4 regions of the Colwellia sp. BRX8-5 genome follow, and region 4 is predicted to be linked to each of the others. Evidence: predicted binding sites of a transcription regulator. Region 4 holds the regulator's gene; each other region holds the start of a gene.

Region 1 (3,448 bases), on a different contig from region 4:
ATAATTACAGGCGCCATCACGCATCGCTTGAACAGCATCATGAATCGTACCGTATGCCGTCATTATCAGCACAGGTAAATTTGGCCAATTTCTTTTAATACTATTGAGCAGTGTTAAGCCCGACATACCATCCATTTGCACGTCACTAACGACGAGATCAACACTTTGTTCTTTAAGCGTGAGTAAAGCATCTTCACCTGATTGAGCTTCAATACATTGATAACCTGATAACTTTAAAGTATCCATCAGGGCTTCACGTAATCCTGCATCATCTTCAACAACTAATATTTTACTTTGATTCATTAGTGTTCTCCCCGTTAACATTGTTTGTGTCTAAAATAGGTAAGTGAATACAAAAGTGCGCGCCCTCTCCTGGCTTACTCACTAAGCGAACATCGCCTTGATGAGCCTTAGCAACTGACTTTACCACCGCTAAACCTAAGCCGGTTCCCTGTGCCCTTGATGTATAGAAAGGTTCAAAAATTTTATTGGCAAGCTCTTCACTAATACCTTGACCATTATCTTGTACACTAATATAAGCGTATTCATTTTGGCAGTAGGTGGTAATGGAAATCTCCGCACCCTGCTTAATAACTTGTAAACTGTTGTGAATTAAGTTTTCAATAGCACCGCTTAACGCACGTTTATTACCTAAGATTTGGCAATCATCATCACAAAGCTTAATGTTTACTTTCGCTTTGGCCTGAACGATTAATGCTTCTACGGCGTTAACTGAATGCGTAATCAATTTATTAATTGAAAGTGGTTCAACAACTTTTTGCTTGCCACTTTTTGAAAACAACAACATATCGTTTACTTGCTGTTCTAAGTCGTGCAAGCGCGCCATTAATTTGTCTTGAAAGCTACTTCGATCGTCTGAAGAAAGCTTTTTATTTTTTAAATTTGCACCATATAACATAGCGGCAGAAAGTGGTGTGCGAATTTGATGAGCAAGCTTTGAAACCAAATGACCTAATGACGATAAACGCTGCATATGGCTAAGCTTATCTTGTAATAAACGCGTTTCGGTCAAATCAGTGATCATAATTAACTGGCCAGGTTGATCACCTAAAGCAGTAATTTCTAATTTAACCCGGCGGCCGTCTTTCAATGACACTTCATGCCAATCGTCGGCACGAGGTTTAAACGAGCGTTTAATAACATCAAACCAAGCTTGACCAAGAATCGGTTCATCGAGTAACAAACTAGCAATTTTATTGGTTTTAATAACAATACCGTTACCATCAAGCATTATCATCCCGGTCGGCATAACATCAATAATTTGCTCAAGTTGATTAGACTTTTGACGAAGTAACGATAGCTCGCCACGGTATGCTTCACTTTCTAACGTATCGCTATGAGCAAATGACTGCGGAGTAAAAACAAATTTAGCTTTATGAAACAGATTATCTTCCACACAATGAATGGGTGTAGACAATTTAGAAGATGCTGATGAATGTGAAACTGCAACGGCCATATACTTTACTCAATTTAAAAATACCAACTGAATAAAGCATTAATTATGCCAAAGAGGTTTTATATTAATTTACATGATGTTAGAAGCGATTTTTAGAACAATTCTTGCCGTCAAAGATTTGGCTTTACTGTCTAATAATATTCAGTTCAACCAAAGACAAAGACGCTAACCGTCGCGATACTTTCCAGTACAACGGCTGGTGTAATAACGGATATAACAATCAATACACCTGGTTAACGTAGGATATTAGTTCGTGTTTTTTTGTAAGTTATACTTACGCATTTTTTCAACTAATGTAGTTCGACGCATCCCTAATAGTTCTGCCGAGCGTGCAACAACCCAGTCATTTTTCTCAAGTGCTTGGTTTATCATCGACACTTCAAGATCTGCTAAGTATTCTTTTAAATTCAAGCCATCGTTTGGCAAAACATCAACCACAGATGCTTCTTCTGGTTGGTCAGCAAAACTGCTGGTATCTTCTTCGTCATCATAATCAAAGCCAGAAAATAGCTCATTTATCGCATCACGTTCTTGCAACTCATCAGGGTATTCAGGTTGATACTCTTCAACATCAATATGACGATACTTTGCTGGTAATTCACTGACATTAACCACTTGCTCAGCAAACATAATGATCATACGTTCAATTAAGTTAGATAATTCTCGAACATTACCTGCCCAAGCATGTAATTTTAAAGATTCAATCGCTTGCTCAGTAAAACGAACACTTTGTCCTTGCTCTGCTTCAAAACGAGAAATAAGTTCTTTAATCAGTAATGGAATATCTTCTTTTCTATCACGTAATGCCGGTGTTTCAATAGGAAAAACATTAAGACGATAGAATAAATCTTCGCGGAATGTGCCCGCGGTGATCATATCTTCTAAGTGCTGATGGGTTGCAGCAATAATACGCACATTGGTTTTAATACTCTTTGCGCCACCGACACGCTCAAAAGTACGTTCTTGCAGAACACGAAGTAGCTTCACTTGCATGGGTTGAGGCATATCACCTATTTCATCAAGAAATAACGTGCCACCCTCAGCCATTTCAAAACGCCCTTTACGGGTAGAAATAGCGCCCGTAAAGGCACCTTTTTCATGACCAAATAATTCACTTTCCAATAATTCACCGGGTATAGCGCCACAGTTAACCGGAACAAAAGGCCCTTTAGCGCGGTCAGATAAATTATGAATATTACGTGCCACAACTTCTTTACCCGTACCTGACTCACCTAAAACCAAGACACTCGCTTGCGTACTAGCCACTTGTTCAATTAAAAAGCGCACTTGTAACATAGGTTCACTGGCGCCCACCAAAGAGCGGAATAACAAATTAGGACCGTTGTGATTTCGCTTTGAGGGTAATTGGTTATGGTATTGATGACAGTGGTGTACTTGCTCGGTAAGCTGAGCATAATTTAAAGGCACAGCTAAACTGCCTAAAACATTAACAGCACCACTTAATAAAGTCGCGTCGAGTACATCATGGAGGATAAAAGGTGTTTCAGGGTGTTTTTTAACAAAATCGACCAGTAAATCACTGACCTTGCCACACAAAACCACCGTAAGAATATTATCAGTTTCTTTAAAATACTGCTCAATATCATCTTCAGGACACACATAAAAATGTTCACCGACAAATGATAATACGGTCGCTATTTGATCGCGTCTGGCAATGTCGTTATCAACGACAAGTACATGTTTTTGACCCTGCATATATCTAAAAAAACCATATTTTTGTTATCTATAATTTTATTCTAGCGAGATATAGTAAATAAGCAACAATAAATTGACACTGTAACGTCATAAAATTGACTTAAATAGTATGATATTTTTACTCGATAAATAAAGTCAGATAGCGAGACTCTATCTTAATGATAAATATCGTTACCTTCATATAAATATAAAATATCTAAAGATAAGTAATAATTTGCCGATAAATGCTTCAGGATAATTTGTTTATAGCAGAGT
Region 2 (3,448 bases), on a different contig from region 4:
TTCACCGAGTTCTTCTTCATTATTATTTTGTTTACTTTGCTGTTCGACATTCGCATCACCGACATTGACGCCACTTTCAGCAAGCATCTCTTTTAATCGCCCTAAATTTTGATCGAACGCTTCTTTAGCCTGCTGATTTTGAACAGTAAAATTAACAACCGCCTGCTCATTTTGCAGATTTATTTTTACGTTCACATTACCTAATTCTTGTGGGTCAAGACGAATTTCAACCTGCTGAAGCTTTTGGTTCATCATTACCATGACTTTATCATTCAATGCGCCAGTAAAGTCTTTACGGTATACCGATAAGGCTTCATTTTGTAACGCTGTCACTTGCTTGGCATTTGTTGCTGATTGGGCCGTTGATTGCACATGGTCACTGGTTAATTTAGTGATCATTTCCTCCGCAGAAGCCGTAGATTTGGTTACTTCATTATTGGCTCGATGCATATCTCTATTAAGAGTATTCTCAATACTTGTACTGACTTGTTTCTTATCAAATATTTCATTAATAGTTTTTTCTTTGACTTGAGCATCATTGTTAGCCACTTTATCAAGCTGAGTTAAGCTTTGTGCCTGCTTTTGGTTTTGTTGCTCTGCCGACTGATCTTTAGCTGGCTCTTTAAATTGTTCACCGGCATTTAAATTTTGTGTTTCAAGGGTTTTCTGGTTTATCTGATTAACCCCTCGACTATTATTTGCGTTATTTTCCTGAGCTTGTTTTTCACCTGGAACAGCTACACTTGAAAAAACAACATTATCCGTATTGACCTTATCAGCATCAATTGCTATTTCGTTAACCAAGCTTTCATTTTTAAGGGTTACAGGCAATACCGCTCCAGCCAACTCTTTATCGACCGACGTTTTACTATTGCTGATACTTTGATTACTTTTATCAGGAATTATAGCTTTGTCTTGATTGGCGATAAGTGCAGCTTTAATTTGTTCAAGTTCAGTATCCGTGGGCGCTTTTTCCATATCCGCTAATAGCGCTTCAAGATCACTTAAAGGCATCGCCTGTTTCGGTACATTATTGGTTTTATCTACAATCGGCTCTGCTTTTAACGACGTTTCGCTTTGAGCAGGAGGAACGGATTGCGTGGAAAGTTGGCCATTAACATTCGTTGTTTTTAGCGAGGGATCTTGTCCTTCACTGTTTGTTTTTTTCTCCAATAATGCAGATAAAGCTAATTCAGCCTCCCCTTGCACAACTTTATCAGCAACGACTTTGGGTTCGCTAGCTAGGTCAACTTTCTTTGCTGGCATTTCACTGTTAACCGTTACTGGAACGGTTAATGATTTAGCTAACTCTGGCGCAAGGCTATCTTTTGCTAGGGTATTATCACTGGTCGCTACATTTTCTTGGCTATTGCCACCAAGCACTTGCCTTAACATTGCTGCTAACTGTGTTTTTTCTTGTTGATGACTACCAGCCACAACTATTGATGGTTTTTCATTAAGTTGTGATGGTATCGCACCGTCATTTTTCACCGTATCATTTAATAGTTGTTGTGACGCAGATAACAACGACATTAATTGCTCGGTACTTTTATCTGTATTTTCAGGTGCGGTGGAATTAGTATCAAGATTAATTAATCCGCTAGCTTTGTGTTCCGGTGTTTCTTCTTGGCTATTTTCTACTCGAACATTTTTTTCACTAGTCGCTGTATCATCATAAGGCAATCTTTCTGAAGCTTCGCTTTGGTTAATTTCTGTATTAACCTTCTCATCAGAAACTCCACCCATTTGCTTTTCTTTTGGTTGCACATCCGTTGTGGAAGATTTTTCTTGGGGTACTTTCTTTTCAGCATTAATTTCGCTAGCAAGTTTCATGTTATTGCCGCTTGCCTGTTGCTTTTTGCCGCTTTGTTGACTTTGATAATGCTGGTCAACCATTTGTGCAAAATCTTTAGTTGAATTTTTGGATGTGCTAATCGCTCCTGACTGAACAGGGCTAAAGTCCTTACTTGGCGAGATATCTATGGCTAATGGAGTAACTTGCGGCATAGTAAACCTTTTTATTTCAATGGTAAATTTGAGCTATATTTACAATGATGACAACGTCGTTTATTGCGAATACTTTTTATATTAGTTAAATAAGCAAGTATTGTTCCACTTAGAAATTACTATTTAATTCACTTTACCCCCGCATTTTACGACGGACAAATTGTTGAGTAGCAATTTCATCAAACATTTTTTGTTCTTGCTTGTTAGCGATAAGAGTGAGCGCTTGTGTTTTTTTATCAAGCAGTAATTCTACCGCTTGAATTTTTTGTCGCTGCGCTAGCCAGAGCTGTTTGCTCTTTTCCACCATCGCCTTACTCTGCATAATCGCAATATCAACTTGCCCAGCAGCATAATCGAGCTTGGCAATAAAGGCATGAAAATGACTAAACGTCGCGCTATCAATACCCACCATAGAGCGAGCATTCAAACGTTTCATATATTCAAGACGATAGTCACTGACACTTTGTAAACGTTCAAGATTTTGTTGGTATTCAAATTCAGCAGTTTGCAGTGCTTGCGCTGCTTTTTTTTCTTTATCCTGTTCATAGCGATGTAAGGTATTCAGTTGCTTTAATGGCATAACGTCCTCCTAGATAATGCTAAACAGCTAATAAATTTTTCGAAAATAGTGTTAACGTTATTATGCTTAGGCATTTTGCTGGCCTTGTTTTGCTTGCGCGTGTGCTTGCGCTGCAGAAAGTATTTCTTGAAGTTGCGTTAAGCTTTGATCATAAGGAATAATTTCCAACATTTTTTGTTGTAGGAAGAACTTGATCACCGGCATTAAATCAATGGATTGATCAATGCGAGGATCATTACCACGGCTATAAGCGCCAATAGCAATCAAATCTTTATTTTGCTGGTATAGTGAGTAGACTTGCTTTAGTTGCCGAGCAAGTTGTTGATGCTCATCACTGGTCACCATCGGCATAACACGGCTAATCGAGCCTTCAATATCAACAGCGGGGTAATGCCCTGAATCGGCTAAGGCACGAGATAAAACAATATGTCCATCTAAAATAGCACGCGCCGCATCAGCAATCGGATCTTGTAAATCATCACCTTCGGTTAATACGGTGAAAAATGCGGTAATTGATCCCTGACCATCGCCACCATTACCGGCTCGTTCAACCAGTTGGGGTAACTTTGAAAAGACCGAAGGCGGATAACCTTTGGTTGCCGGTGGTTCGCCGACAGCCAGTGCTATTTCTCGTTGCGCTTGGGCATAACGCGTTAGCGAGTCAACCAGTAGCAAGACATTCAGACCTTGATCACGAAAGTACTCAGCAATTTGTACCGCAGTTTCACAGCCTTTTAAACGCATTAATGGCGAATTATCGGCAGGCGCCGCAACAACAACTGAACGTGCTCGCCCTTCTTCGCCTAAAATTTCTTCGATAAACTCTTTAACTTCTCGACCACGTTCGCCAATTAGCCCCAC
Region 3 (3,448 bases), on a different contig from region 4:
GGAAGTAATAAGGAAGCCGAGTCTCTAATGGATGTTGAAGCACTGATTGGAGATAGCGATAAAGCATTAGATGAGCTGATTAACTCAGATATCGTCGCAGCGAAAAAGAAAGAGTTTGAAGATAAACAAAAAGATAAGCTCAAAGATAAAGCAAAAGAAAAACTAGGGAAACTATTTGGTTAGGCTTGCTTAGCTTACTCATCATTAATGACAAGTTTACGCTCAGCTATCGTAGCTGCCAAGGGGGGAGCTGAGCGGCCAAGCTAAACTCGTTTAATAAAGTCGTTTTAGTTTTTTCTGTAAAAAAAGCCTCAGCTTATTGTTAAGTTGAGGCTTTTTGTTGTTAATTAGCGTGTTGTTTTTACTAAGCTTTAATGCCTAAACTGCTAAGGCCACCACTTTTCTTGCCCTTACTATTGTAGGTCATTGATGAGCGGTTATGATTCTCAAGCAAGGAGTTTTTCATGCGTTCAGCGGCAAGTGAAGATTGCTGTATGATTTGACCGTTAACCTGATTTTTGTCTTTACAACGCAGTAAAATAGCTTCAATTTCAGCAATCTCTTGCTGATGAATACCTGATTTAACTTCGTTTTTCAAAATAATATTTTGAGCGTTTTGTTCATCAAGTTGCTGTATGGCTTTTAGCAAAGCCTCTTTTTGCTCGGTAACGGCAGTTAATGCTTGTGGGCTTTGTTTTTGTAAGACTTCTTTTTCAACGCTGAGCAGCTCTTCAAGCTGCTGTAGGTTATGTAACTGTTGAGCAATTAATTGCTCTGCTGCTAACGCTGTCATCAGGTGTAACTCCTGTGATTAGGTTAACAGTAAACTGTTAGCCTAGTTTAAATTCGAAATTTGCTATACTGGCAGCAAGCTTTTCAGGATCAACTTTATACTCACCATTTGCAATGGCTTTTTTGAGTTGATCGATTTTTTTCTGATCAACGGCTGGTGCGTCATTCGCTTTCTTTTGTAACTCATTTAACTGTTGAGCTTGTGGTGTTAAAGAGACTGAATCTTTACCTACAGATCTTCCTTGTTCACTACTTGCTGCATTTTGTGTGGCTTGCTGTTTGACTTGTACTTGTTGATCAAGCTTTTGCTTTACCTGACTGTTGTTTGACAAGTTATTGATATTTATAGCCATAATACTATCCTATAGATAACGGGTTGATATTCACTATCTTGTTATCGGCAAGCAGCCTAATAACTTAACCATTATTATAAATTAATTATCACTTCGTTGATAGCCGATACTCGCCCTGTTACCGTTCTACCACTGCCTTCATTTTCAACCGCTATTTGCTCGCCAAGCCCCCCGTCTTCAAGGGCTATGCCGGAGGTTTTTATTGTCAAGGTATTCGATTGCGCAATAAGCGTGACATGGCTGCCTTTGCAAACAAAACAAATATTTTTTTTAGTTAGAATCACACCCGCCCTCAACTTTCTTTTAGCTCGGGTACCAATAACGATTCTGGTATCATCTAAGCTCTCACCACGAATTCTATATTTATCGCGATATTCAATGGTGACATTTGAACTATCAACTCTACTGCCCTTACTAATGATACTTTTTGCAACAACTACCGGTATGACCACTTGAATTTTTGCAGGAATATAAAGATACCAAGACGATGGGTCGTCGCAATTTATTTTAACATTTACGTTTCTACCATTATGATTTTCAGGTATATTTGCGATTAAAGGTGTTAAACAAGGTTGAATAATAATTCTGGGATCTAAAGTAGAGACTGAAACGTTTATCTTTCCTTGCTTTGGCAATGGCGTGTTATTTTTTATAAATTGGGTAACAAAATCTTGAAGTTGCTGTCTGTCCATCGTTTGGGCAAAGGCTAGATTTGAAAAAAGCGCTGAGATTAGCGAAAGAATGATAAATATCTTGAATATGCTCATAAATTTGTCAACTATTTGCTAGGGAAATTAAAATACTCGTCTATGCTTAATTTATGTATAGTTTAACAATAATTAAAAACAGACGAATACGCACTAAACGTCAAAAAATTGAACGTTCAATATGTATCTGTAAGCACAATCAAGAAGTGTGCCTTTTTGTGAATTAAGTAAAATGAGGTTTGTATGGCAGGAATTTTAGACTCAGTAAATCAACGCACTCAGTTGGTTGGACAGAATAGGCTTGAATTATTACTTTTTCGTTTAATCGGACCACAACGTTTTGGTATTAATGTTTTTAAAGTACGTGAAGTTATGCCTTGTCCGCGCTTAACCTTACTGCCAGGACAAGACCCTTTTATTAAAGGTGTTGCCCATATTCGTGGCCAAACCATTTCAGTGATCGATTTGAGCAAATCGACAGGTGGCCCAGAAATAGTGCCAGATGAAAATTCCTTTGTCATTATTGCAGAATATAATCGCAGTGTGCAGGGCTTTTTAGTTGGCGGTGTTGAGAGAATCGTCACGTTAAGCTGGAAAGATATCATGCCCCCTCCAGAAGGTGCTGGCAAATCAAGCTATTTAACGGCGGTTACAGAAATAGACAAAAAAATGGTCTCTATTTTAGATGTAGAGAAAATTTTAAATGAAATTAGTCCTATTTCAACAGAACTCAGTGAAGGTGTTGTTGATGCGAGTGTCGGAGTTAGTCTTGGCGAACGGGTAATTATGATCGCGGATGATTCAACCGTAGCTCGAAATCAGGTGAGAAGAGCTCTAGAGCCATTAGGCTTAACAATGTTGTTAGCTAAAAATGGCCAAGACGCTTTAGATCAATTACTTGCTATAGAAGCCGAGTGTCATACATCAATTACCGAAAAAGTGGCTTTACTTATCTCTGATATAGAAATGCCTGAAATGGACGGTTACACCTTAACCGCTGAGATTAAAAATAATGATCGATTGAAAGCCATGCCGGTTATTTTACATACTTCGCTAAGTGGTGTTTTTAATAATGCCATGGTTGCTAAAGTTGGTGCAGAAGATTTTATTCCAAAGTTTCATCCTGATGAGTTAGCCACAGCAGTAAAAAAATGGTTAAAGAAAGATGAACTAGCAAATAATGCTAATTAACCCATTATTTTTAGCGTATTCTATCGTTAATAAATGATAATAATAATTTAAGGCGGAATATCGAAGTGTCAATCCGACAGCTTGATGATAGCAGTTATCATCAGTTTAGAGTCTTCCTAGAGAAACAATGTGGCATCGTCTTAGGTGAAAATAAACAATACCTAGTAAAAAGCCGTTTAGCCCCTTTAATGGCTAAATTTGATGTTACCACATTAGGTGATTTAGTCACTCGTACTCTCAGTCCAATTGAAAGGCAGTTACGCGCCGCAGTTATCGACGCCATGACGACCAACGAAACCTTGTGGTTTCGCGATGAGTACCCCTTTGAACTATTGAAAAAACGCTTACTTCCTGAGTTTAAAAATCAAAGAACGCCTTTAAAAATTTGGTCAGCGGCAAGTTCTT
Region 4 (3,448 bases):
TATCAAAGATAATTTAGGCATGAGCTTATCTGGTGGTGAACGCCGCCGAGTAGAAATTGCTCGCGCATTAGCTGCTGAACCAAAATTTATTTTATTAGATGAACCTTTTGCTGGTGTTGACCCAATTTCAGTAGGTGATATTAAAAAAATTATTCTACACTTAAAAGAACGTGGCATTGGTGTGTTGATCACTGATCACAATGTACGTGAAACTCTCGATGTATGTGAACATGCGTATATTGTTAGTCATGGTGAACTTATTGCAGAAGGTACTGCAGATCAAATTCTTGCAAATCAACACGTAAGAGATGTATACCTTGGTGAACAATTCACGCTATAGTAGTCAGTAAATGAATAGTATCTTCGTATGAAAAAAACGAAAATATCCCATTAAAAATAATAGGAAGTTAATGACCTAAATGCGCCCTACTCTACAACTCCGCATAGGACAACAATTAACCATGACGCCACAATTGCAGCAAGCAATCAAATTGCTGCAACTGTCTACGTTAGAGCTTCAACAAGAAATTCAGGAAGCCTTAGAAAGTAATCCATTATTAGAAATGGATGAGTCTTCAAATAATCCCGAAGATAAAAGTACTGACAACCTTGAAGAAGCTCACACTGCCGGTAATGGTGACGTTAAAGAAGCCCCTGCTTCTGATGGTAGCGAAGACGCTACGCCTACCATTGATGAAATCACCACCACTGAAGCCATGGACAAGAACGATATCCCTGAAGAATTAAACATGGATACCACTTGGGATGATAACTACACGGCCGGTGCAGCAAGTTCAAGCTCAGGCCCAGCTTCAGAAGATTATACTTACCAAGGCGAGACTCAAGACTCCATTCAAGATCATTTGCGCTGGCAAATGGAATTAAGCCCTTTTACCGAAACAGACCGCGCTATAGCGACAGCAATTATTGATGCTGTTGATGACGCCGGTTACTTAACGGTATCTAGTGAAGACATTTTAGAAAGTGTTGCCATTGAAGGAGTAGAGCTTGATGAAATTGAGGTGGTACTAAAACGTATTAACCTCTTTGATCCTGTCGGTGTCGCTGCTCGTTCTATTTCAGAATGTTTAATCATTCAACTTAATCAATTTGACCCCGCTACACCTTGGTTAGCAGAAAGTAAGTTAGTTTTGCGTGACCATATTAATCTGCTGGGTAGCCGAGACTATCGTACATTAATGCGTAAAACTCGACTGAAAGAAGAGCAACTGCGCGAAGTGGTGCGTCTTATTCAATCACTTGATCCTAGACCCGGCGATAGTGTGATGAAGAGTGACGATCAGTATGTTATTCCTGATGTGTCTGTTGAAAAGAAAAATGGCCGTTGGGTGGTCGAATTAAACCCTGATACTGCGCCAAAACTTTCGGTGAATCAGCAATATGCTTCGATGTCACGTTCGATGAAGTCGACAGCGGACACACAATTTATTCGCTCAAATTTACAAGAAGCTAAATGGTTTATTAAAAGCTTAGAAAGCCGTAATGATACCTTATTAAAAGTGTCAAACTGTATTGTGCAACGTCAAATTGGCTTTTTTGAACATGGTAATGAAGCCATGCGTCCAATGGTTTTAAATGATATTGCCGAAGCTGTCGATATGCATGAATCAACCATTTCACGAGTGACGACACAAAAGTACATGCATACGCCACGTGGAATTTTCGAACTGAAGTTTTTCTTCTCAAGCCATGTTGGCACCGAAAGCGGTGGCGAATGCTCATCAACAGCTATTCGTGCATTAATCAAAAAATTTGTTGCTGCCGAAATCCCAGCAAAACCACTTAGTGATAGTAAAATGGCTGATTTATTAGCCGATCAAGGGATAAATGTAGCTCGACGCACCATAGCAAAATATCGAGAGTCACTTTCTATTCCACCTTCTAACCAACGAAAAAGTTTACTTTAACGAAAAGATGAGGAATTAAGCTTATGCAAATTAATCTTTCTGGCCACCATGTTGACATTACCGAAGCTTTACGAGAAAACGTCACGACTAAGATGGCAAAATTAAGCCGACATTTTGATCATATCAATAATGTTCATGTTGTTCTCACCGTTGAAAAATCAAATCAAATTGCTGAAGCGACTGTTCACGTTAGTGGCTCTGATTTACATGCAAAAGCTGAAAATGCTGACATGTATGCCTCTATTGATAGTCTTGTTGTTAAGCTTGACCGGCAAATATTGAAGTACAAAGGTAAAACGAATCAGCATTAATGCTGTTTATCGCCTGTTCACTCACCAAAGAATCTAAGTAGTATAATGAAGTTGCAAGATATCCTTACCCTTGATTGCACCCTGTGTGCGATTAAGGGTACAAGCAAAAAAAAACTCCTTGAAATAATTAGCACAACTGCGGCAAAAAAATTCGACAATATTGATACTCATCAATTATTCGAAAGCTTAATGGCGCGTGAAAAGGTTGGCTCTACCGGCATAGGAAATGGCATTGCGATTCCTCATGGTCGATTAACCAACACGTCACAAGTTATTGCTGTATTGCTGACCAGTGAACAAGCCGTTGAATTTGATGCGATAGACAACCGTGCTGTCGATATTATTATTGCGTTATTTGTCCCCGAAGAAAACTGCCAACAACATTTAGATACCTTACAAAGTATTGCGCAAATATTTAGTACTAAACAGTTCGCAAAGCAAGTAAGAAAATGCCAAAATTCGCAAGAGCTTTTTACTTTAATAAAGCATGCTAAACGTTAATAAAATCTAATAATAATCCAGGAAAACTCAAATGAAACTCTTGATAGTCAGTGGTCGCTCAGGGTCAGGTAAAAGTGTCGCCTTACGTGTACTCGAAGATTTAGGCTACTACTGTGTCGATAATATTCCGGTGAATTTATTGCCTGCATTAGCGCATACCGTTATTAATGATTACGACAAAGTAGCGGTTAGTTTAGATGTACGTAACTTACCCAATGATCCTAATGACGTTTCAGAAATATTAGATTATCTACCAAAAACAGTAAAACTCGATATTCTGTATTTAGATGCTGATGACTCTGATCTTATTCGACGTTTTAGTGAAACGCGTCGTTTACATCCTTTGATTAAACAAAATATCCCACTCGACCAAGCCATCTCTTTAGAGAAAAAGCTGCTTGAGCCTATTTCCACGCGTGCGGGTTTGTATATTAATACCAGCCAGTTATCACCTCATCAATTATCTGATTTAGTGCGTGAGCGAATTTTGGGCAAAACCTCGGCATCTATGGTGGTGGTGTTTGAATCTTTTGGCTTTAAACACGGTGTACCACAAGACGCAGATTATGTTTTTGATGCACGTTTTCTGCCTAACCCTTTTTGGGAAACAGACTTAAAAGGTTTTACCGGTTTAGATCAACCCGTGCGAGACTTTCTTGCTAGCCAACCGATTGTCACTAAATTTATCTGGCAAATTAACAGTTTTAT

What was found. Region 4 encodes sigma-54, which starts transcription at its own class of promoters, with help from an activator protein. Its sites were predicted from a motif close to GTTGGCACGNNNNTNGNNT; they were not measured.
Region 1: a site for sigma-54 is predicted at 1,512-1,530, ahead of H4J62_RS00715 (PAS domain-containing sensor histidine kinase). Genes of this name have one in related genera too.
Region 2: a site for sigma-54 is predicted at 2,099-2,117, ahead of H4J62_RS00755 (flagellar hook-length control protein FliK). Genes of this name have one in related genera too.
Region 3: a site for sigma-54 is predicted at 2,050-2,068, ahead of flgA (flagellar basal body P-ring formation chaperone FlgA). Genes of this name have one in related genera too.

The regions. Positions count from the first base shown of each region.
Region 1 is NZ_JACGVR010000001.1:168,286-171,733, reverse strand. Features, by position in the region: gene H4J62_RS00720 (sigma-54 dependent transcriptional regulator) at 1-303, opposite strand, end outside; gene H4J62_RS00715 (PAS domain-containing sensor histidine kinase) at 290-1,477, opposite strand; gene H4J62_RS00710 (sigma-54 dependent transcriptional regulator) at 1,724-3,193, opposite strand.
Region 2 is NZ_JACGVR010000001.1:177,628-181,075, reverse strand. Features, by position in the region: gene H4J62_RS00755 (flagellar hook-length control protein FliK) at 1-2,007, opposite strand, end outside; gene fliJ (flagellar export protein FliJ) at 2,141-2,587, opposite strand; gene fliI (flagellar protein export ATPase FliI) at 2,654-3,448, opposite strand, start outside.
Region 3 is NZ_JACGVR010000001.1:144,979-148,426, forward strand. Features, by position in the region: gene H4J62_RS00585 (TIGR03545 family protein) at 1-183, shown strand, start outside; gene flgN (flagellar export chaperone FlgN) at 365-793, opposite strand; gene flgM (flagellar biosynthesis anti-sigma factor FlgM) at 831-1,145, opposite strand; gene flgA (flagellar basal body P-ring formation chaperone FlgA) at 1,220-1,912, opposite strand; gene H4J62_RS00605 (chemotaxis protein) at 2,096-3,043, shown strand; gene H4J62_RS00610 (protein-glutamate O-methyltransferase CheR) at 3,109-3,448, shown strand, end outside.
Region 4 is NZ_JACGVR010000007.1:164,522-167,969, reverse strand. Features, by position in the region: gene lptB (LPS export ABC transporter ATP-binding protein) at 1-340, shown strand, start outside; gene H4J62_RS07555 (RNA polymerase factor sigma-54) at 420-1,928, shown strand; gene hpf (ribosome hibernation promoting factor) at 1,952-2,239, shown strand; gene ptsN (PTS IIA-like nitrogen regulatory protein PtsN) at 2,285-2,740, shown strand; gene rapZ (RNase adapter RapZ) at 2,772-3,448, shown strand, end outside.